2 regions of the Mycobacterium minnesotense genome follow, and region 1 is predicted to be linked to the other one. Evidence: riboswitches for the same ligand, from Rfam matches in the RefSeq annotation. Region 1 holds a riboswitch; the other holds the start of a gene.
The links. A riboswitch is a leader RNA that binds a small molecule or an ion and turns the genes downstream of it on or off. The one in region 1 is predicted to bind cobalamin.

Region 1 (7,230 bases):
GGCCACTGCCTCGTCGGGCACCGGGATCCACACGTTGAGCCCGGAGCGGCCGTGCGCGACCACGCCCCGGTCAGCCAATGCCGCACACAGCCCGGCGCGGGCCGCGCGGTAGGCGGCTTGCGCGTCGGCAACTTGCCGCGCCGCGCCGGCGTCACGCCACAGTGCGAGGGTCAGGTCCTGCAGCAGATGGCTGACCCAGCCCGGCCCCAACCGCTGACGCCCCTGCACCCGTTCGACCGTGCGCTGGTCTCCAGACAGCACCGCCAGCCGCAGATCAGGGCCGTAGGCCTTGGCCACCGAGCGGATGAATGCCCAGTTACGGGTGGCACCTGCCAGCGGGTGCAGCGGCGCTCCGGCGATGGCCGCGCCGTGGTCATCTTCGATCAAGAGCACATCGGATCCGTCCAAGAGCTCCCGCAGCGCATGCGCACGTTCAGCGGAAACCGCTGCTCCGGTGGGGTTTTGCGCGCGGCTGGTCACCACCACGGCGCGCACTCCACGTCTGAGCGCGCGGGCCAGATCGGCGGGCAGCGGTCCATCGTCGTCGACCCCCACCGGCTCCGCGGTCAACCCCAGGGCGCCCAGCAGGTCGAGCAGGTTGGGCCATCCCGGATCCTCGACGGCCACCCTGTCGCCGGGGCGCAGGTGTGCGCACAGCACCCGCTCGATGCCGTCGAGCGCTCCGGAGGTGACCGCGAGATGCGCGGCCGGCACACCGTCGGCCGCCAGGTCGGCCGCGGCGTGCCCGGCCAGTTCCGGGGCGATCGGGGGCTGCCCGTAGAGCACGGCCGCACCGACGGGCACCGATGTCGCGTGCCCGACCGGCAGCAGCGCCGGGTTGGGGTTTCCGGTGGACAGGTCGCGCACCTGCGGCGGTACAGCCAGTCCGCGCAGCGACCGCGGCGTTGTCGCCGGCCGGTCGCGCACCCGGGTGCCGCGTCGGCCCGAACTTTCGACGGCGCCGCGCTCACGCAGCAACCGGTAGGCGGCGGCCACGGTGTTCGGATTCACGCCGAGCCGTTGAGCCAGGCCGCGAATCGGCGGCAATGCGGATCCGGGCGCGAGGGCACCACAGGCAATCCCCTCCTCGATGCTGGCCGCGATAGCCTCGGCGCCTTCACCCGTAATGATGTATTGTACTGCCACAACTCCTATATTGCACTAGTACATTAACGGAGGCAACTCATGTCCTATGCGCCGACCCCGCAGACCACCCCCACCCGGTACCGGGAGCGGGCACGCTACGACCGCCACACGGTGCATCGGATCCTGGACGAAGCCTTGATCTGTCACCTGGGCTACTCCCGGGGCGGTCACCCGGTGGTGTTGCCGACCACCCACGCCAGGGTCGACGAGACGCTGTATCTGCATGGCTCGACCGGCAGCGGACCGGTGCTGGCGGCCGGCCCCGCCGGCCTGCCGGTCTGCGTTACCGCCACCTTGGTCGACGGACTGGTGCTGGCTCGCTCGGCCCTGCACCATTCGATGGCCTACCGCTCGGTGGTGGTGATCGGCTCGGCGCGTCTGGTCGAAAGCGAGGGCGAAAAGCGGCTCGGGCTAGATGCGCTGCTGAATCACGTCGCGCCGGGGAGGGCCGTCGATGTCCGGCCGCCCAACCGCCGGGAGCTGGCCGCGACCGCGGTGCTGGCCCTCGATCTTCTCGAAGTGTCGGCCTCGGTGCGCGATGGCGGCCCCAGCGACGAGCCGGAGGATGTCGCATTGCCCCACTGGGCGGGGGTCGTTCCGCTGAGCCTGGTCGCGGGGCGTCCGGAACCCGCCGCCGACCTCGACCCGGCCGTCGCGTTGCCCTCGTATCTTCGGGACTACCGCAGGCCACGGTGACACCCGGCAGCCGTCGAACCGGCTAGTGCGCCTGCGCGCGGCGTGTCGTCATCCAGGTGCCCGGCGTCATGGGGGCAACGGCGCCGCCGCCGAACGCGTCCCCGCTCAACGCGGTGAGCCCGCTCGGCGCTGCGGCGCTGTCGGGGTCTTCGAGATCCATGTACTCGTATCCGCGGCCGATCATGTCGGTCTTGGCCCGGCGGCGCCGACGGGCCTTGGCCGATTCGGCTGCCACGACAGGCTCCGCCGGCGCAATGGCCTCGGCGGGTTCGGCGGCTTTGCGCCGGCGGGCGCTGGTGCCTGCGGCTCGGCGGGCCGGCTGGCTCACTCCGGCGACCAGGTACATCGCGGCCAGACTGTCCCCGGGGGACAGCGGGGGTGCGGGCGGTGGAGGCGGTCCGGGTGCGGGCGGCACCGGTACCGGCGGCGGGGCAGCGGCCGCGACGGGCGCCGCGACGGGCGCGGACACCGGCGGGGTGGGAGCCACCGTCAACCCGGCGAACGGCGGCGGCACCGGCGCCAGTGGCACCGGAACAACCGGCAGCGCAGCCAGACCCGACAACCCGGCCAGCCCCGCCAGCGGTGCCGCGGCCAGCGGCGCCAGTGCCGCGGTCAGCATCGGCAGAACCACCGGGATCAATACCACCGCCTGCTCCAACAGCGTCTTGAGCAGGGCGATCACGTCAGTGATGATGGTGCCGACCGCTTCCACGGCGGTGAACATCAGCGTGAAGGCAATGGTGCTGGGATTCCCGGTTGCGAAGGCGGCAGCGATATCGGCGCCGATGAACGCGAAGGTCTGTGACAGGTAGGCGGCGAACGAACCGAAATCCATCGGATAACCGATCGCGAACGCGATGTTGTAGGGACTGAAGAAGCTCAGCGGGTTGCCCAGAATGGTGAGCCAGGGGTTGAATCCGCCAAACATCGTTTGAAAGAAGGGATTGCTCGCCAGCTCGTTGATCATCGGCTGCAGCACCGTGTTGTAAAAGTCGATATAGCCGCTGTTCTGCAACCATTCCATGATCTCGTTCTGCCGATCCGGCGGCAATGGCGGCTGGCCGGCGTCCGCAGAGCCGGCCGTGGCGATCGGCTGCGCCGCGGCGGTCTGCGGACTCGACGCCACCGCTGTACCGGCGACGGCTTGATAGGTGGCCATCACGGCCGCGGCCTGGAACCACATCCGGCCGTAGTCGGCCTCATTGAGCGTGATCGGGATGGTGTTGACCCCGAAGAAGTTGGTCGCCACCAGCACCGCGTGGGTGGCGTGGTTGGCGGCGAGCTCGGCCAGCGTCGGCATCGACGCCATCGCCGTGTTGTAGGCGGTGGCCGCGGTGTGCTGCGCAGCGGCGGTGACCGCACTGACCAGGCCGGCCTGGACCAGCCAGGCCAGATAGGGCACGTTCGCGGCAACATAGGCCTCGGCGGCAGGCCCCTGCCACGCCCCGGACTGCACAGCACTGAGCAGGGCCATCAGCTCATCGGCGACTGCGCCGTATTCGGTACTCAGTGCGTTCCACGCCGACGCCGACGCCAACAGCGGACCGGCACCGGGACCGGCGGACAACAGGGCCGAATGTAGCTCCGGAGGTGAACTCATCCAGATCGGCGCGGTCACGATCGCCAGCTCTCTCGGGGTCATCCGCCCGGTATCGCAGGATGCGACGACGTGAGTATCTGGCTCTCGGGTGAGGTGCCTCCCCCGATGACAGTGGCGGGACCGCTCCGGACTCGCACCGGATTCCTGACATCGTCATCGCCTTACCGGCGAATTCTCGCACGGCGGCGACGTCACCACCCCCGAGTCTGAAATCCAGGGCGAATCTGTCGGCGTGTTCGCCGCCGGATTCGCGCTCGGTGACGCGCGTGAACTCTCCCGCCGGCCCACCGGCCACCAGGTAATCTGCCGACCGTGTCCGATCCGGCGAACGCGCGCTCCACGATCTGCCTCAACATGATCGTCCGCGATGAGGCCCACATCATTCGAGAGGTGCTGGACGCCACCGCGCCGTACATCAGTTCGTGGGTGATCGTCGACACCGGATCACAGGACGGCACCCAACAGGTGATCCGCGACCACATGGCCGCCCTGGGCATCCCCGGTGAGCTCTACGAACGGCCCTGGCGCAACTTCGGGCACAACCGCACCGAGGCACTGGCCCTGGCCCAGGGCCACGCCGATTACATCTGGATGATGGACGCCGACGACACGATCGTGGGCACGCCCGATTTCACCGGCCTGGACGCCGATATCTACGACCTGCGCATCCGGCAGGACGCCATCGCCGGCTGGCGCCCCCAACTGTTCCGCGATGGGCTGCCGGTGCGCTACGTCGGCGTGGTCCATGAGCACCCGGTCTGCGATGAAAACCACACCAATACCCGCATCGGCGGCGATTTCGCCGTCGAATCACGACGCCTGGGCGCCCGTAACCTGGACTCACACAAATATGCCCGCGACCGGGATCTCCTGCTGGCCGAGGTCGAACGCAACCCCGAGGACACCCGGTCCGTCTTCTATCTGGCCCAGAGCTACTTCGACCTGGAGGATTTCGCCTCCGCGTGCACGTGGTATGCGCGGCGCGCTGAAATGGGGGGCTTCGCCGAAGAGGTGTTCTACTCGCTGTATCGCACAGCCAGCACCATGGAGGTGCTCGGGAAACCGTGGCCAGAAGTGCAGGCGGCTTACCTTCGGGCCTGGGAGTTTCGACCGACCCGCGCCGAGCCGCTGTATTGCATAGCGTTCGCATATCGCGCCGACGGGCGCTACGAGCTCGGTTACCTGTTCGCCAAGCTGGCCACCGAGATCCCGCTCCCCGACGAGCAACTTTTCGTCGATGCGGGGGTCTATACCTTGCGTGCTATCGACGAGCGTGCGGTGTGCGCGTCATGGCTCGGCAGGCACGACGAAGCGTTCACCCTGTGCCGAGGTCTTATTGCCAGCACCGAGGTCCCCGAAGAGGAACGGCAACGTATCGCTGCCAACCGCGACTTTTCGGTTCCGGCCATGCTTGAGGCAGCATCGAGCTACCCAGAAGCCTTGGCGCACAGCCTAGTTGCCGGGCCAGCCGGCGCCGAGGTTACGGTCAGCCTGAGCACCGGAACTGACCGAGCCCGCACCGAGCAGACCCTGAACTCGTTCCTGAACTGCTGTCTGGACGTAGCGCGCGTCGGACGCGTCCTGGCGATCGACACCGGCCTGTCCGTGCAAGACCGCACCGTGCTGGCGCAGCAGTATCCCTTCCTGGAATTCGCCGATCCCGACACCGTGATCAGCGCCGCGGTCGGTGGCCGCTACTGGCTCCGACTGGAGTCGGGCTGGCGGCTCTTTGCCCCGGAAAATCTGATCACCAGGCTGATCGGCGTACTACACGCCGAACCACATGTCTCCCAGGTGGGCATCAACTTCACCGACGCCGTGGAACTGACCGGCACCTGCGCCGCCGAGGACGCCGTGCGCCGGAAACCCGACGCCGGCCGCTACCTGCTGACCGAGACGGTTGCCACCGGCCCGGCGATGTTCGACACCACCCGACTGGGTCACGCCGGCGGCACCGCCACTCTCGACGAAGTGCTCTGCGTCTTGGAGTGAGTCAACAGGTAGATCGGCCGCCCGCCATCAGTCCTTGGCGTCGATCGCAGCGTTGAGGGTCGGGCTGGGCCGCATGACCGCCGCGGTCAAGTCGTGGTCCGGCGAGTAGTAGCCGCCGATGTCCACCGCCTTGCCCTGCACCACGTTCAGCTCGTTGAGGATGGCGTCCTCGTTCTTGGCCAGCGCGTCCGCCAGACCGGCGAAGTGCTGGGCGAGATCGGCATCCTCGGATTGCCCGGCGAGCTCCTGCGCCCAGTGCTTGGCCAGGTAGTACTGGCTGCCGCGGTTGTCGAGCTCCCCGGTCTTGCGCGACGGGCTCTGGTTGGCGTCGAGCAGCTTGCCGATCGCCGAATCCAGGGTCTGGCCCAGGATCTTGGCGCGGGCGTTGCCGGTCTTGGCACCCAAGTCGTCGAAGCTGGCGCCGAGCGCCAGGAACTCGCCGAGCGAGTCCCAGCGCAGGTGGTTCTCCTCCACCAGCTGCTTGACGTGCTTGGGCGCCGAACCGCCGGCTCCCGTCTCGTACATGCCGCCGCCGGCCATCAGCGGCACGATCGACAGCATCTTGGCGCTGGTGCCCAGCTCCAGGATCGGGAACAGGTCGGTGAGGTAGTCGCGCAGGATGTTGCCGGTGGCGGCGATGGTGTCCTGTCCGCGGATCAGCCGCTCGCACGTGTACCGCATGGCCCAGACCTGCGGCATGATCTGGATCTCCAGGCCCTCGGTGTCGTGGTCCTTGAGATAGGTCTTGACCAGCTTGCGCAGCTCGTCCTCGTGCGGACGCTCGGTGTCCAGCCAGAACACCACCGTCATGCCCGACGCCCGAGCCCGCTGCACGGCCAGCTTCACCCAGTCCTGGATGGCGGCGTCGGTGACAGTGCACAGTCGCCAGATGTCGCCGGCTTCCACATTCTGAGTCAGCAGCACCTCGCCGGTGGCCAGGTCCACGATCTCGGCGACGCCGGCCTCGCGGACCTCGAAGGTCTTGTCGTGGCTGCCGTACTCCTCGGCCTTCTGCGCCATCAACCCGACGTTGGGGACGGTGCCCATGGTGGCCGGGTCGAACTGGCCGTGGGTCTTACAGAAGTTGATCATCTCCTGGTAGATCCGGGCGAAGGTGGATTCCGGGTTGACGGCCTTAGTGTCCTTCTGCCGGCCGTCGGCGCCGTACATCTTGCCGCCGGCACGGATCATCGCCGGCATCGAGGCGTCCACGATCACATCCGACGGTGAGTGGAAGTTGGTGATGCCGTTGGCCGAGTCCACCATCGCCAGCTCGGGGCGGTGCTCGTGGCAGGCGTGCATGTCCTCGATGATCTCCTCCCGCTGGGAGGCCGGCAGCGTCTCGATCTTGTTGTAGAGGTCGACCAGACCGTTGTTGACGTTGACGCCCAGGTCATCGAAGAGCTTCTGGTGCTTGGCGAAGGCGTCCTTGTAGAACACCTTGATGGCGTGGCCGAACACGATCGGGTGGCTGACCTTCATCATGGTGGCCTTGACGTGCAGGGAGAACATCACGCCCGTCTTACGGGCGTCCTCCATCTGCTCCTCGTAGAACTCGCGCAGCGCACGCACGCTCATGTACATCGAGTCGATGACCGTGCCGGCCAGCAGCGACACCTTCTCCTTGAGCACGATCGTCTCGCCGCTCTTGGTGGTGAGCTGCATCTTGACGTCGCGGTCGCGGTCCAGCGTCATCGACTTCTCACCGTGGTAGAAGTCGCCGTGCTTCATCGTCGCGACGTGCGTGCGGGAGGCCTGTGACCACTCACCCATGCTGTGCGGGTGCTTGCGCGCGT
Region 2 (15,332 bases), 2.0 Mb from region 1:
GCGCTGGCGCACGTGAGCACGGCGATCGAGATGCTGGTTCCCCTGGCACTGTTCTTCAGCCATGGCGGTCTGCCCACCGCGATCGCGGCCTTCGTGATGGTCTGCTTCCACCTGGGCATCCTGGCGGCCATTCCCATGGGGGTACCGCTGGAATGGAACGTCTTCATGATCTTCGGGGTGCTGTCGCTGTTCGTCGCACACGCCGATCTCGGACTGTCCGACGTCAACAACCCGTGGGCGGTAGGGCTGCTGTTCGCGGTGAGCGCGGGCACCGTGGTGCTGGGCAACCTCTTCCCGCGCAAGGTGTCGTTCCTGCCCGGGATGCGCTACTACGCCGGCAACTGGGACACCACGCTGTGGTGCGTGAAGCCCTCGGCCGAAGAGAAGATCGCCCGCGGAATCGTCGCGATCGCCAGCATGCCCGCCGCGCAGCTGGAACGCTTCTACGGCAGCGCCGAGGCCGCCCAGATCCCGATCTACATGGGCTATGCGTTCCGCGGCTTCAACACCCACGGCAAGGCGCTGTTCAGCCTGGCGCACCGGGCCATGGCCGACGGCGACGAGAGCGACTACACGCTGACCGACGGGGAACGGATCTGTTCCACGGCGATCGGCTGGAACTTCGGCGACGGTCACATGACCAACGAGCAGCTGATCGAGGCATTGCAGCAGCGCTGCGGATTCGAGCCGGGGGAGGTGCGGGTGGTGATCCTCGACGCGCAGCCGATCCACCGCCAGACCCAGGCCTACCGGCTGGTGGACGCCGCCACCGGAGAATTCGAGCGCGGCCACGTCAAGGTCGCCGACATGGTGGCCCGCCAGCCCTGGCAGGACGACCTGCCGGCCTATGTCGACTCGGCCGGCAGGCAGTCCCGCTAGGCGACCGGGATGTCGTGCCCCGGGCCGCGTTCGTCCTCGGGGCGCGGACCGAAGTAACGGCGCTCGTCTTCGGCGATCGCGACATCGTTGATGCTGGCCTCCCGGCGGCGCATCAGGCCGTTGTCGTCGAACTCCCACAGCTCGTTTCCATAGCTACGGAACCACTGGCCCGACGCGTCGTGCCACTCGTACTGAAACCGCACCGCCATGCGGTTCTCGCGGAATCCCCACAGGCTCTTGCGCAGGGCGTAGTCCAGTTCGCGTTCCCACTTGGCGGTGAGGAAGGCGACGATCTCGGTGCGGCCGGTGAGGAACTGGTCGCGGTTGCGCCACACCGAGTCTGGGGTATAGGCCAGGCTCACGTGCTGCGGATCGCGGGTGTTCCAGGCATCCTCGGCGGCTTGCACCTTGGCGAGTGCGCCGGCGGTGTCGAACGGTGGCACGGGTGGGCGTTGTGCGGACATGGTCTCCCTTTCCTCGGGGCTCACAGCGCGACGACGGGCCAATCATTGTCGACTCGCGCCAGGACGTTGAAGTAGTTGGTCAAGGTGTTCAGCGCCAGATGGGCGACCAGTTCGCCGATCTCCTCGTCGGTGACCCCCGCGGCGCGAGCGGCGTCGAGTTCGGTGACATCGACGTCACCGGCGTTGGCTGCGATGGTGGCCGACAGGGCCAGCAGTGCGGCGACATGACTGTCGCTCGACTCGGCCCGGCGTGCCGCGTCGAGTTCGCCGGCGTCGATCTTGGCGACAGTGCCGCCGACGAAGGTGTGCGCCGACAGGCAATATTCGCAACCGTTGAGCTGGGCAGTGGAAATCGCCAGGCGCTCGCGCACCTCGGGCCGCAGGGTGCCGCCGGCCACCGCACCGGACAGGGCCAGATAGCTCCGCAGCAGGGTGGGGCTGTTGGCCATCGCCTTGGTCATATTCGGTGCCTTGCCCATCGATTTCTTGACCTGTGCCAGCAGCGTTGCCGCCTCTCCGGTGGTGGTGTCGGGGTCGACGGGGGCGAAGTGCGTCATGGGGGATCCTCTCCGGGAACTTGCGCCTAACGGGTGGTAGTGCATTCATCCGTTAGAAGATTTAGCACGAAGTTCTAACGGATGCAAGTGCATCTATCCGTGATAATCTGGCGCGGTGACGACCGGAACGCCCGCGTGGCTGCTACCTGACGAGCCGGCGCCGGTCCGCCTGATGAACACCATCTGGGCCGACTCCGGCGCGATTCACGACGCGTTGACCGGTCCGGACGCGGTGCGCGACTGGATCGCCACGGTCGCCGGCCGCGACGGCTCCGAACTGGGCGTTCCCGACGCCGGGGAGTGGAACGATGTGCGGCTGCTGCGCGACGCCCTGAGGTGCCTTGCTGCGCTGATCGCGGGCGGGCCGGATGCCGGGGCAGCGGTGGCCGAGGCGATCGCCGTGGTGAACCGGCTGCTCGCCGACCGGCCTGGCGGAGAACTCGCCCTCGTCGACGGTGGGCTCCGCGTCATCGACGTGCGCCGCGCGTCGCCGATTCGGAGCGCGCTCGCCGAGCTGGCGCAGCAGGCTGTGGAGCTGTTCACCGGGCCGATGGCGGCCAACCTGCGGTCCTGTAACGCCCCTGGCTGCGTGCTGTTTTTCGTCAAATCGCACCCGCGACGTGAGTGGTGCTCACCGGGGTGTGGCAACCGCGTTCGTGCGGCGCGCCACTACCGGCGCATCCGAGAGAATCGCTGACCTGCCAGCCATGGCCTGAGCGCCGCTCCGCTGCGAACGTGACCCAGATCACTGGTACAACCAGTTGACCAGTGCGGTTCGGGTGGCCCAGCATGGAGCCCATGGACCTGGCGCCCATCTCCCGCACCGCGATCTCCGACACGATCTTCGTGCGGCTGGTCGAAGAGATCCTGACCGGACGCCTGCCCGCCGGCGAGGCGTTGCCGTCCGAGCGTGAACTCGCCCTGACTCTGCAGGTCAACCGGCATGCCGTGCGTGAAGCGCTCAAGCGACTGCAGCAGGCCGGGCTGATCCGGATCAGTCACGGGGGCAAGACCCGGGTGCTGGACTGGCGCGAAAGCGCCGGCCTGGACGCCCTGACCGGCCTGGCCGTCGCCGGCGCAATCCCCACTCGCCAGATCATCGGCGATGTCGCGGTCATGCGGCGCTCGATCGCCGCGGATGCAGCACGGCTGTGCGCGCGGCACGCGACGGCCGAGCAGCGGGCGGCGATCACCGCTGCCGCGGCGGCCTACCCGGTGGCGGGGGACCTCGCGGCGGTCAGTGATGCCGATCTGACGTTCTGGACGGCAGTAATTGACGGCTCTGTAAATATTGCCTACCGGCTCGCGCTCAACACCCTGGTGGCCGCCTACGACGAGATGGGACGCGAGGCCATCTATGCACTGGGGGCCGCTGAGTTCGCGGATCGTAGCGCCCACATCGCGTTGGCCGCCGCGATCGCCGCCGCCGACGAGGACGCGGCGTACCGGCTGGCCGACGACTTACTGACCCGCTTCGTCACGGCCTGCCAGGCCGAGGGAGAGGAATAGCCGCATGTTCGATCTCATCGCTCACGCCATTCCGGTGTTCGTGCTCTGCCTGCTCCTGGAAGCTGTCTCGTTCGCGGTTCGCCCCGACGACCAGGAGCGCGGCTACGAAATGCGCGACACCAGCACCAGCCTCACGATGGGAATCGGCAACGTCGTCATCAACATCGGCTGGAAGCTCGTGGTGCTGGCGGCCTACAGCGCGGTCTACCTGGTGGCGCCGGTGCACCTGCCCGCCACCAACCCGCTGACCTGGATCGCCCTGTTCCTCGCCGACGACTTCGCCTACTACTGGTATCACCGCACCCACCACACCATCCGGGTGTTCTGGGCCAGTCACGTGGTGCACCACTCCAGCCAGCACTACAACCTGTCCACCGCGCTGCGCCAGACCTGGACGCCGTTCACCGCGGTGCCGTTCTGGATACTGCTGGCGTTCGCCGGATTCGCCCCGTGGATGATCTTGCTGCAGCAGTCCATCAGCCTGCTCTACCAGTTCTTCATCCACACCGAACGGGTGGGAAAGCTCTGGCGGCCAGTGGAATTCGTCTTCAACACCCCGTCACACCACCGTGTGCACCATGGCTCCAACGCCGAGTACCTCGACAAGAACTACGGCGGCATCCTCATCGTGTGGGACCGCCTGTTCGGCACCTTTGAGCCCGAGGGCGAGCGCGTGATCTACGGGCTGACCAAGAACATCGACACCTTCAACCCGGTGCGGGTGGCCACCCACGAGTACGTGGCCATCTGGCGTGACATCCGCACGGCGCGCGGTTGGCGCTCGGTGTGGGGCCACCTCTTTCGCGGCCCGGGCTGGCAGCCCGCCCCTGGCCGAGCGTGAAGCCCGCCCCCGGCCGAGCGTGAAGTTAGCTGCACACTCGACTACGCAGAGTGAAGCTAACTTCACGCTCGGCGGTGGGTGAGCCGGGGCGGACGGGGCTAGCCGGGGTTAGACGGGCTTGACCCACTCGTCGTAGAACGGCGGCATCTGCGAGGCCTGGGCGGTGAACTGCGCGTCGCGCTTCTCCAAGAAGGCCCGCACGCCGTCGGCGCCGTCGCCGATGCTGGTGTAGAACATCGCCAGCGAATCGACCCGGTGCGCCTCCACCGGATCTGGTTGCGCGGAGTTGCGGTAGAGCATCTGGCGGATCAGTGCGAACGACACCGGCGAGCGACCCTTGGTCCAGGCGTCAGCCAGCGCCCGCGCGTCGGCCAGTAGGGCATCGGGTTCGTGTAGCGACTGGGCGATACCGCAGGCGCGCGCACCCTCGGCATCGAGGATGTCGGCGCGGTAGAGCAGATCCAGTGCCGTGGGCATGCCGACGATCCGGGGCAGAAACCACGTCGAACACGCCTCGGGGGTGATGCCCAGCTTGCCGAACACCAGGCCGAAACGCGCCTTGGTGGAAAACATCCGGGCATCCATGGCCAGCATCATGGTGGCACCGATTCCGACCGCGGGCCCGTTGACCGCGGCGATCACCGGCTTGCGGCAGTTGTAGACCGCCAGGGTCACCCGCCCGCCGGTGTCGCGCACCCGGGCCAGCTCGGGGTCGCCGAGGTCGGCCATGTCGGCCAGCGACGGCGACTTGGACTCGTCAAGCCCGAACACATTGCCCGAACTCGACAGGTCCATGCCCGCGCAGAAGGCACGCCCGGACCCGGTGACGATGACCGCGCGGATGCGGTCATCGTCGTTGACCCCGACGAAGGTGCACTCCAGCTCTTCGGCCATCTCGACGGTGAACGCGTTGAGGTTGTCCGGCCGGTCCAAATACACGGTGAGGACGCCGTCTTCGACCTCATGGCGCAGCGTGGTGAACTCCATCTCCCCGAGGCTAGTGGGCCTCGGCGCCGGACAAGAAGCGGGGCACGATGGCCGACGCGGTGGTCGCGACCGCAGCCGAGCTCAGCGCCTGGCCCCAGCCGATCGGGCCGAGCGGCGTGCACCCCATGAACTGGCTGATGCCCGGGATGCTGATCAACAGGGCCATTGCCGCGAACGACCCACCCGCGGTCGCCAGCAGCACCGGCGAGCGTGACTCCAACAGTGTCTGGCCCAGCTGGGTGGTCACCAGGGCGACCAGCGCCACGGTGGAGGCGCGTCGGGGAAAACCGGTGAGCCGCGCCATGAACCAGGCCGCAAGGGTGGCACTGGCGGTGGTCGTGCCCCGCAGCGTCACCGCGCGCAACAGCGCCTTCTCATCGGGCCCGCGACCCCCGAAAGGCATGGGGCGCCGAGGCTGGCTGATCGCCAGTGCGGTGGCAGGGAACGCGTCGGTCACGATGTTGACCAGCAGCAGTTGCCGGGTGCTCAACGGTGCCTGACCCGTCAGCGCGCTCCCGATGATCGCGAACAGTGCGCCGCTGGCGTTACCGCCCAGCAGCACCGCCACCGCCGCCTGCACCCGCTGCCACAGTTGGCTGCCCTCATTGAGGGCGTCCAGCAGTGTCTCGATCTTGCCGTCGAGCAGCACCACGTCGGCGGCCGTGTGGGCGGCGTCGCTGCCCTGGGCGACGATCCCGATGCCGACCGTGGCGGCCCGGATGGCGGCGGCGTCGTTGGCGCCGTCACCGACCATCGCCGACACCTTGCCGCTGCGTTCCAGCGCCTGCACGACCTGCACCTTGTTCGCCGGCGACATGCGGGCGAACACCACCCGCTCCGCCACCGCACGTTCCTGCTCCTTGCCCGACAGCGTCTCCCATTCCGAGCCGGTGATGACCTCATCGGGCGACAGCGCCACACCCAACTTGCGGGCGATGGCGCGGCCGGTGGTCGGATGATCACCGGTGATCATCCGAATGGGCACCTGCCGGCGGTGCAGCTCGGCCAGCAGCCCGGCGGACCCGGCGCGTGGCGTGTCGGCGATGCCGACGAATCCGACCAGCGTCAGACCGCCGGCGCACTGCTGCGCCAGCGTCGCGAGCTGCGCTTCGGGGTCGTCGGGATCGGCCGAAAGCGATTGCACCTGAGCGGGACTGAGCTCACGCCGCGCGACGGCCAGCACCCGCAGTCCCTCGTCGGCCAGTTGCTCCACCACGTCGTGGATGTCGGCCGCGACATCGTCGCAGGCAGCCAGTATCACCTCGGGTGCACCCTTGATGGTCAATTCGGTGCCGAACACCGATGCCGCGAAGGGCCGCCCGGAACGGAACGGCAGGTGGGCATCGGCGGCCCCCGGTGCGACGGCGCCGGGCACCGGTTCGGCCGCCGCCACGATCGCGGCGTCGGTGGCGTCGACGTGGCTCCGTCCCTTGGCCGACGGGGTCGCGCGCACCGCGCAACGCAGCACCTCATCACGGGAATGCTCGGCCGCCGTGCGCACCTCGGTGACCCGCAACCGGTTCTCGCTGAGGGTGCCGGTCTTGTCGAAGCACACCACGTCGACGCGGCCCAGGGCCTCCACGGAGCGGGGGACCCGCACCAGCACACCGGATTTGGTGAGGCGCTGGGCTGAGGCGTGCTGAGCCAGCGTTGCCACCACCGGCATGCCTTCGGGGACGGCGGCGACGGCCACCGACACTCCGTTGGCCACCGCCTGCTGCAGCCGGGTGGCCCGCAACACCCCGAGCACGCTGACCAAACCGCCGGCCATCAGACTCAGCGGCCAGGTCCGGCTGGTGATCTGTCCGAGCTGATGGGTCAGGCCGATATCCCCATGCCGGCTGGTGACCAAGTCGGCGGCGCGCCGCACCTCGGTGTCGGGGCCCACCGCGGTCACCAACGCCAGACCGGTCCCGGAGGCCACCGTGGTGCCCGCGAAGAGCATGCAACGCCGCTCGGCCAGCTCGGTGCCCGGGGTGGCATCGATCTGCTTGGTCACCGGCAACGACTCACCGGTCAGTGAGGCCTCGTCGACCTCCAACTTCTCCAGTTCGATCACCCGGGCATCGGCGGGCACTACATCGTCGGGACCCACCTCGATCAGATCGCCGCGCTGCAGCTGCTCGGGGAGCACCTGAACCCGGTCGCGTGTGCCATCGGGCCGGATCGTCACCTTCCAGGCGGGCGGGATCTGCTCGGCCAGTAGCCGATCCAGCCGCAGCTCGGCGCTCAACCGTTGACCGGCCGCCAGGACGGCGTTGCTGACCAGCACAGAACCGACCATGAGCGCGTCGATCGGTGCGCCCAGCAGCGCGGTGGCAGTCGCACCCAGTCCGAGGACGGGCGTCAACGGGTCGGACAGTTCGTCACGCACGGCGTCCAGGAACTGCCAGATCACATGCCGCGTGGCGGTATCGGCGTCCGGGGCGGATTCGGGCTGCGACGGCGAGGCCAGGGCGGCACGCACCTGTTCGACCGACATGGCATGCCATTCGTCGACGGGGACCGGCCGGGGCAGCGGCGCCGTGATCACCTGGCGGGCCGACCAGTAGCCGGACACCAGACCCGCGGCCGCGCCCAGCGCGACCGGCTCGGGGCCGCGTCCTCGCACGGTGGGAATGAGCAGCATCGAACCCAATGCCGAAGCGCCGGTGGATAAGGCGATACCAAGGCGGGTGGCCGCTTGGGCTGCGGGCAGGGCATGCAGGACCCGCCATACCCCCGACAGGTCATCGACGATCAGATCCGCCACCGGCTCGCTGGCGTCGGCCAGGATGCCGACGCCGAGGTCGGCCGCCGACAGTGCCTGGGTGGCCGCCGAGGAGATCACCGCGACGGTGTGGCCTTCCTGCTGGTAGTCACGCACCGCATCGAGCAGCGCGCCGTCGATCGAATCGCCTGTCATGGGAGCGATTTCGTCGAACGCGGGCCGCAGTACTCCCAGGCCGATGGAGTCGTCCGCGGTCACCGTCTGCACCTGGGCGCGCTGTGTCTGCGCGAGTGTCGCCGCCGCCAGCGGATGCGGCGCCGGAGCAAACAGTGCCTCGGTGCCGGGGCGGCCGGTGACGGGATGCCAACCTGGCCGCAGTTCGCCTTCCGCGAGCATCGCCCGGGCGCCCTCCCAGGCGGTCAGATCCTTCTCGTCGGCGCCGCGAAGGCGCTCCAGGCGCAATGATTCGGTCCGCAGCACCCGCGGATCGAAGATCACCACGTCGACGCGGTCGAGTCGGCGCAGGCTGTCAGGGTCGATCTGTAATGCCTCGTCCCGGTTGGCCAGCCCGCGGCCCAGCGTGGCCGCAAACGATTCGTGAGTGGCTCGGGCTGCCTTGGGCACCGCGACCAATGCGGCATTGCCGGCCAGCTCGGGGTCGCGACTGGTCGCGGCGACGACGGCGGCGCCCACCGCCTGAATCCAGGTTCCGCGTTGTAGGTGTTGGTCGACCGGGCTCTCCGGTGATTCCGCTGTGCGCTGGGCCGGCCGGGCGGGCGGGCGGGCCAGCTCCGGCTCGCGCCGCGCCCAGGCCCGGGTGTCCGCGCGCGCTTCGGCAGCCCTGATGGTGTTGATCGCCAGGTCTACCGCCAGCATCGACGGCGCCGCAGCGAGTGCGTTGACGGCGGTGGTCGCCATCCCCAACGCGGTGGCGGTGGCCCGCTTGCCGATACGTTCCTCCAGCAGGCGGCGTAGTTGCGGCTGGTGGTCCAAGGTGATGACCGCGCCCTGGAGGCTGGAGGGCAACCGGCGAAACCGCAGAACGCGACTGGCAACGGCGAGCCCCAGGCCGACGGCGTTGATGCCGGCCATTGCGGCACTACTGACCGCTATCAGGCCATCGCCGGGTTCGGGGGCCGGACGAAGGTGGCGCCGTGGGCGCTCAGCCTCCGCTGGTGGGTCGGCAACCACGTCATAGCCCGTTTCGGCGTCGTCGATCAGGGCGGGTATCGAGGGGGGCATCGGTCTCCTTCGCTGGGCGACCGAAGCCTGAGAGAGCGCGCGGAACCTTCGGTCGACATGGTGAATCGTCCGAAGGTCTCGCTCGCGAAAGTCCTGGGTCCGCTGAATGACCGGGCGAGGCGACCCGCCGTATTGACGACCATTCACATCCGCCACCGGTGTGGCGGGTAGGAACTACTCCCCTTCGCCACCGACCGTAGGGCCGGTAAGCGGCGGGCGGCTGAACGCCGCCGAGACCCGACTTGAAATGCCGGTGAATGCTCTGCGTTGCAGACGGTTTCGAGGCGGTTTCAGGAGCGCGGCGACCAGTAGGCGAGCATCTCGGCGAAGGTGTCGAATGCCGGCTTCGCAATGCCGTAGGGAGCCTCGAAGTGCAGGCTCAACGGGAAGCCCAGCTCGGCCACACCATCGATGACCCGCTTGTACAGATCGAGTAGCTGACGACGTTTGGCATCGGGTTCGCCTGCGGCCAATTTCCGCACGAAGTCCTGCTCGGCGGCGACCGCCTCGTTCCCCGGGTCCTGGATGAGCCAATCGATCAGTCCCACCTTGGACTCCATCTTCGGCACGAAGCCGAACGACAACAGAACTTCGGGCCGGTGGTCACTGACGTGGGCGAAGTCGCGGAGGAATCCCACGATGGCATCCGAATAGAGCAGCTGCGTCATCCCGAACGTGGCACCCCGGTCGCATTTGAAGGCAAAGCGCCCCTGCTCGGCGTCGCGGGTCGGGATGAGGATGACTCCCCGGTTGTCCACGAGATCGTCGAATTTGGACAAGGCGTCGGTGGGTGCGACTCCGCTGCCCTCGCCGTCGTTCAGCGTGCGGGGGACACCGACGAAGATTATTCCGTCGAATCCGGCCTGGCGCAGGCCCGCGAGTCGCGTCCGCAGGTCCGCCTCGTCGAGGAATGCGGTCACCTGCGTGCACAGTCCGCGTACGCCGGGCAGTTCGGGACGGATCACCGACCAGAAATCGGCGACGTCGAGTTTGGGGACCATCTCGACCGGCCGATCGTCGTCTTCGGCGATCAACCCGGGAATCATCACGTGGCTGATCCGGCCGGCGATACCCGCCTGCTCGGACAGTCGCAGGACCTTGAAGGCCTCTTCGCGAGCGTGCTCAGGCCCGCGATCGGTGTTGGTCGGCACTAATTCCAGTGCAATGGTGTTCAGCGGCACCAGGGAACTCCGTATCTCATCGGAACGGACATGTTGCGCCCCAGAAAAGCTCTGGGGCGCAACATGTCAGACGGTCACAGGCCGGTGCGGGCGTCCTTGGCGGCGGCAACCAGGTTGGCCAACGACGCGTTCACCTCGTCGGGCTTACGGGTCTTCAGGCCGCAGTCCGGGTTGACCCAGAGGCGCTGCGCCGGAACGGCACCCAGTGCCTCACGCAGCGACGCCGCCATCTCCTCGGTGCTGGGCACCCGCGGCGAGTGGATGTCGTAGACACCCGGGCCGACTCCGTTGGAGAAGCCGATCGCGTTGAGGTCGTCGAGCACCTCCATGTGCGAACGGGCCGCCTCGATCGAGGTGACATCGGCATCCAGATCAGCGATCGCGCCGATCACCTCGCCGAACTCCGAGTAGCACAGGTGGGTGTGAATCTGCGTCGCGTCGGACACCCCCGAGGTCGACATCCGGAACGAACCCACCGCCCAATCCAGGTACGCCGCCTTGTCGGCGTCGCGCACCGGCAGCAGCTCGCGCAGAGCCGGCTCGTCGACCTGGATCACCGCGATACCGGCCGCCTCCAGGTCCACGGTCTCTTCGCGAATCGCCAGCGCCACCTGATAGGCGGTGTCGGCAAGCGGCTGGTCGTCACGGACGAACGACCAGGCCAGGATGGTGACCGGCCCGGTGAGCATGCCCTTGACCGGCTTGTCGGTCAGCGACTGGGCGTAGGTGGCCCAGTCGACGGTCATGGGGTTGGGCCGCGTGACGTCACCGAACAGCACCGGCGGACGCACGCAGCGGCTGCCGTAGGACTGCACCCAGCCGTTGCTGGTGGCGAAGAAGCCCTCCAGCTGCTCGGCGAAGTACTGCACCATGTCGTTGCGCTCGGGCTCGCCGTGCACCAGCACGTCGAGGCCGAGGTCTTCCTGCAGCTTGATGACGGCGGCGACTTCGGACTTCATCCGGTTGGTGTACTCGGCGTCGTCGATCTCCCCGGCCACCAGCGCGGCGCGGGCCTTGCGGATCTCCACGGTCTGCGGGAACGAGCCGATGGTGGTGGTCGGTAGTGGCGGCAGGTGTAGCCGCTCGTCCTGGGCGGCGCGGCGGGCCTGCGCCGAACCGCGCTGGACGCCGGCCGACCGGATCTCGGCGATCTGCGCGCGCAGCTCAGCGTTGTTCAGGCGCGGGTCGGACTCGCGGGAGGCCACCGCGGCGTTGGACGCGGCGATCTCCTGCGCCACGGCGTCCCGCCCGTCACGCAGGGCGCGTGCCAGGGTGGCGACTTCGGCCACCTTCTCGGCGCCGAACGCCAGCCAGCTGCGCAGTGCGTCGTCCAGACCGGTCTCGGGCTCCAGCGAGTAGGGCACGTGCAGTGTCGAGCACGACGTAGAAACAGCCACCGCCTCGGCTGAACCCAGCAGGCTCGCCAGCTTGGCCAGTGCGGCCTGCAGGTCGGTACGCCAGATGTTGCGGCCGTCGACCACACCGGCGACCAAGGTCTTGGAGGCCAACTCCGGCACCGACGCGATCTTGGTGTCGGGGCCGTAGACCAGGTCAACGCCGATGGCCTCGACCGGGGTACGAGCCAGCGCCGCCAATCCTTCGCCGGGGTCACCGAAGTACGTGGCCACGAAGATCGCCGGCCGCTTGGTCAGTGCGCCCAGACGGTTGTAGACCTGCTCGGCCAGCGCGGGGGCGTCGGCGGAGATGTCGGTGACCAGCACCGGTTCGTCGATCTGGACCCACTGCGCGCCGGCCTGCGCCAGCTGGCCCAGCAGTTCGGCGTAGACGTCGGTCAGCTCGTCGAGCCGCTCGATGGGCGCCGCGGCGCCGTCAACGGCCTTGCTCAGCAGCAGGAAGGTGACCGGTCCGATGATTACCGGCCGCGCGTTGACGCCTTGTTCCTTGGCTTCGGTGAGCTCGGAGAGCACCTTGGCCGGGTTCAGGGCGAACGTGGTGTCGGGACCGATCTCGGGAACGATGTAGTGGTAGTTGGTGTCGAACCACTTCGTCATCTCCAGCGGGGCGATGTCGGCATTGCCCCGGGCCGCGGCGAAGTAGCGGTCCAGCTCGTCGGAGACACCGGCCACGCGGGCGGGCAGAGCGCCCAGCAGCACCGCGGTGTCGAGCATCTGGTCGTAGTAGGAGAAGGTGTTCACCGGCACTGAGTCCAGTCCGGCGGCGGCCAGTTGCGCCCAGGTGTCGCGGCGCAGGCCGGCGGCCACCTTTTTCAGTTCGTCCTGGCCGATCCGGCCGGCCCAGTAACTCTCGGTGGCTCGCTTGAGTTCGCGGCGAGGTCCGATGCGCGGTGTGCCGAGAACGGTGGCGGTAAAGGGTTGAGCGGTCACGATGTGGTCCTTCGATTGACGAGGGTGGGTCAACGCCAGCAGTCGTCCAGCTGATCCGGTCCCGTGCCTATATAAAGCACCACAACCCTCAAAACCAGACGCCTATTCCGCGAGGCGTTGATCCGCCGGGCGCGGCGCGCCCAGCACAACAGGCAGGTATTCGGACTCGCAGGCGCGCACCGAGGTGCTCCTAATGGCCGTCGCTTCCCAGTCGGGCGAACCCATGACCAGTGCTTATGACGGCGGTCGTTCCTGCATACCGCTGCGGGACAGTCCCGGATTCTCACCGGGTTCCCTCTCGCGCTCCACACACACCGTGTTGCGCTCGATGCCGAGGCCGCGACTACTGCGGCAACGGCAGACCAGTTGCGTGATCGAGATTACTCGGCCGGGCCGCCGGCGAGTGCCTCCGGGATCGGGGTGGGGCCGTCATTGAATTCGATGGTGCGGCCGATGGTCGCGTCGTCAGCCAGGCAGGCCGCGATCGCTAACGCGACGTTGCCGCGGGAAACCTGCGCCTTGCCGGTGTCGGGGCCGACGGCGATCCGGCCGGTCGCCGGCTCCGCGGTGAGCCGGCTCGGACCCAGCACCGTCCAATCCAAGTCGGTGGCACGCAGATGGGCGTCGGCGGCGGCTTTGGCCTGCGCGTACGGATAAAAGGAATCGCCTTCGGGCACACCGTGATCGGGGCCGGCTCCGAAGTAGGACACCATCACGAACCGTCGAACGCCGGACTGCGCGGCGGCGTCGACGGTGCGCATCGCGGCATCACGGTCCACGGCATAGGTACGGGCCGGATTGCCGCCACCGGCACCGGCGGAGAACACCACCGCGTCATGGTCGGCCAGCAGGCGGCTCAACCCGCCGGTGTCGAGTTGCTCGATGTCGGCCACCACAGGGACCGCGCCGGTGGCCGCCACCTGCGGCGCGTGGTCGGGATTGCGGAACACCGAACTGACCTGGTGGCGGGATTGAGTCAGAAGCGGGGCGAGCAGCAGGGCGATTTTGCCGTGGCCGCCGATGATCACGATGCGTGCCATGGATTCGACGGTACGTGAGGCCCGGAGTGACCCCCGCTGACAAGCGCCGAGTGGCCCGGTTGACAATCGAGGCAACAAACCGCGAACAAACTAAGGAGCACCCATGGCTGAAGCCGTCATCGTCGAAGCGGTGCGCGCGCCTGTCGGCAAGCGCAACGGCGGACTGTCCGGGGTGCACCCGGCCGAGCTGTCTGCCCAGGTGCTCAACGGTCTGGTCACCCGGGCCGGTGTGGACCCGGCGCTGGTCGACGACGTGATCTGGGGCTGTGTGATGCAGGCCGGTGAGCAGGCTCTCGACATCGGCCGTACCGCCGTGCTGAGCGCGGGCTGGCCCGAGAGCGTCCCCGCGGTGACGGTGGACCGCCAGTGCGGTTCCAGCCAGCAGTCGGTGCACTTCGCCGCGGCCGGTGTGGTGGCCGGACACTACGACGTCGTCGTCGCCGGTGGCGTCGAGTCGATGTCGCGCACTCCGATGGGTTCGTCGCTGGCCAACGGCGGCCGGCCGTACGGCGACTCCTTCAAGGCGCGCTACAGCCAGACGCCGAACCAGGGCATCGGCGCCGAGATGATGGCCACCCAGTGGGGCCTGAGCCGCACCGCGCTCGACGAGTTCGCGCTGGCGTCGCACGAAAAGGCCGGCAACGCCCAAGACGCCGGTGCCTTCAAGGACGAGATCGTCTCGATCACCGACTCCGAGGGCAATGTCGTCAGCGAAGACGAGGGCATTCGCCGCGGCACCACCCTGGAGAAGATGGCCCAGCTCAAGCCGGCTTTCAAAGAGGACGGCGTGATCCACGCCGGCAACTCCAGCCAGATCTCGGATGGCTCGGCCGCGTTGCTGTTCATGTCGGCGGAAAAAGCCAAGGAACTGGGACTGACCCCGCTGGCGCGGGTGCACACCGCGTCACTGGCCGGGTCTGACCCGGTGATGATGCTGTCCGGGCCCATCCCGGCCACCCAGAAGGCGCTGAAGCGCTCGGGGCTCAGTGTCGACGACATCGGGGTGTTCGAGGTCAACGAGGCCTTTGCTCCGGTGCCCATGGCGTGGCTCGCCGAGATCGGTGCTGACCCCGCCAGGCTCAACCCCAACGGTGGAGCCATCGCACTGGGCCACCCGCTCGGCGGATCCGGCGCCCGGATCATGACCACCATGCTTTACCACATGCGCGCCAACGGAATTCGTTACGGACTGCAGACCATGTGTGAGGGTGGCGGCCAGGCCAACGCGACCATTCTGGAGCTGTTGTGAGTGCTGGAGCTGCTGTGAGTGAAGGGGCCGTTCTGGTAGAGCGGCGCGGAAACGTCCTGCTCATCACGATCAACCGGCCCGACGCCCGCAACGCCATCAACGGCGCCGTGAGCGCCGGCATCGGTGACGCACTGGCACAGGCGCAGGCCGACGACGAGGTTCGCGCGGTGGTGCTCACCGGCGCCGGCGACAAGTCCTTCAGCGCCGGAGCCGACCTCAAGGCGATCGCCAACCGGGAGAACATCTTCCACCCCGAACACCCGGAGTGGGGCTTCGCCGGTTACGTGCAGCACTTCATCGACAAGCCCACCATCGCCGCGGTCAACGG

Region 2: another riboswitch for cobalamin. It lies ahead of metE (5-methyltetrahydropteroyltriglutamate--homocysteine S-methyltransferase); the one in region 1 lies ahead of G6N09_RS04315 (PPE domain-containing protein).

Annotation. Positions count from the first base shown of each region.
Region 1 is NZ_AP022589.1:876,697-883,926, forward strand. Features, by position in the region: gene G6N09_RS04305 (aminotransferase class I/II-fold pyridoxal phosphate-dependent enzyme) at 1-1,146, opposite strand, end outside; gene G6N09_RS04310 (pyridoxamine 5'-phosphate oxidase family protein) at 1,186-1,842, shown strand; gene G6N09_RS04315 (PPE domain-containing protein) at 1,865-3,460, opposite strand; cobalamin riboswitch at 3,494-3,651, opposite strand; gene G6N09_RS04320 (glycosyltransferase) at 3,755-5,434, shown strand; gene G6N09_RS04325 (NADP-dependent isocitrate dehydrogenase) at 5,462-7,230, opposite strand, start outside.
Region 2 is NZ_AP022589.1:2,919,139-2,934,470, forward strand. Features, by position in the region: gene G6N09_RS13590 (DUF3556 domain-containing protein) at 1-879, shown strand, start outside; gene G6N09_RS13595 (nuclear transport factor 2 family protein) at 876-1,343, opposite strand; gene G6N09_RS13600 (carboxymuconolactone decarboxylase family protein) at 1,364-1,900, opposite strand; gene G6N09_RS13605 (CGNR zinc finger domain-containing protein) at 2,016-2,597, shown strand; gene G6N09_RS13610 (FadR/GntR family transcriptional regulator) at 2,699-3,409, shown strand; gene G6N09_RS13615 (sterol desaturase family protein) at 3,414-4,250, shown strand; gene G6N09_RS13620 (crotonase/enoyl-CoA hydratase family protein) at 4,359-5,237, opposite strand; gene G6N09_RS13625 (cation-translocating P-type ATPase) at 5,248-9,189, opposite strand; gene G6N09_RS13630 (mycobacterial-type methylenetetrahydrofolate reductase) at 9,480-10,370, opposite strand; gene metE (5-methyltetrahydropteroyltriglutamate--homocysteine S-methyltransferase) at 10,445-12,715, opposite strand; cobalamin riboswitch at 12,850-13,050, opposite strand; gene G6N09_RS13640 (SDR family oxidoreductase) at 13,096-13,755, opposite strand; gene G6N09_RS13645 (thiolase family protein) at 13,859-15,004, shown strand; gene G6N09_RS13650 (crotonase/enoyl-CoA hydratase family protein) at 15,019-15,332, shown strand, end outside.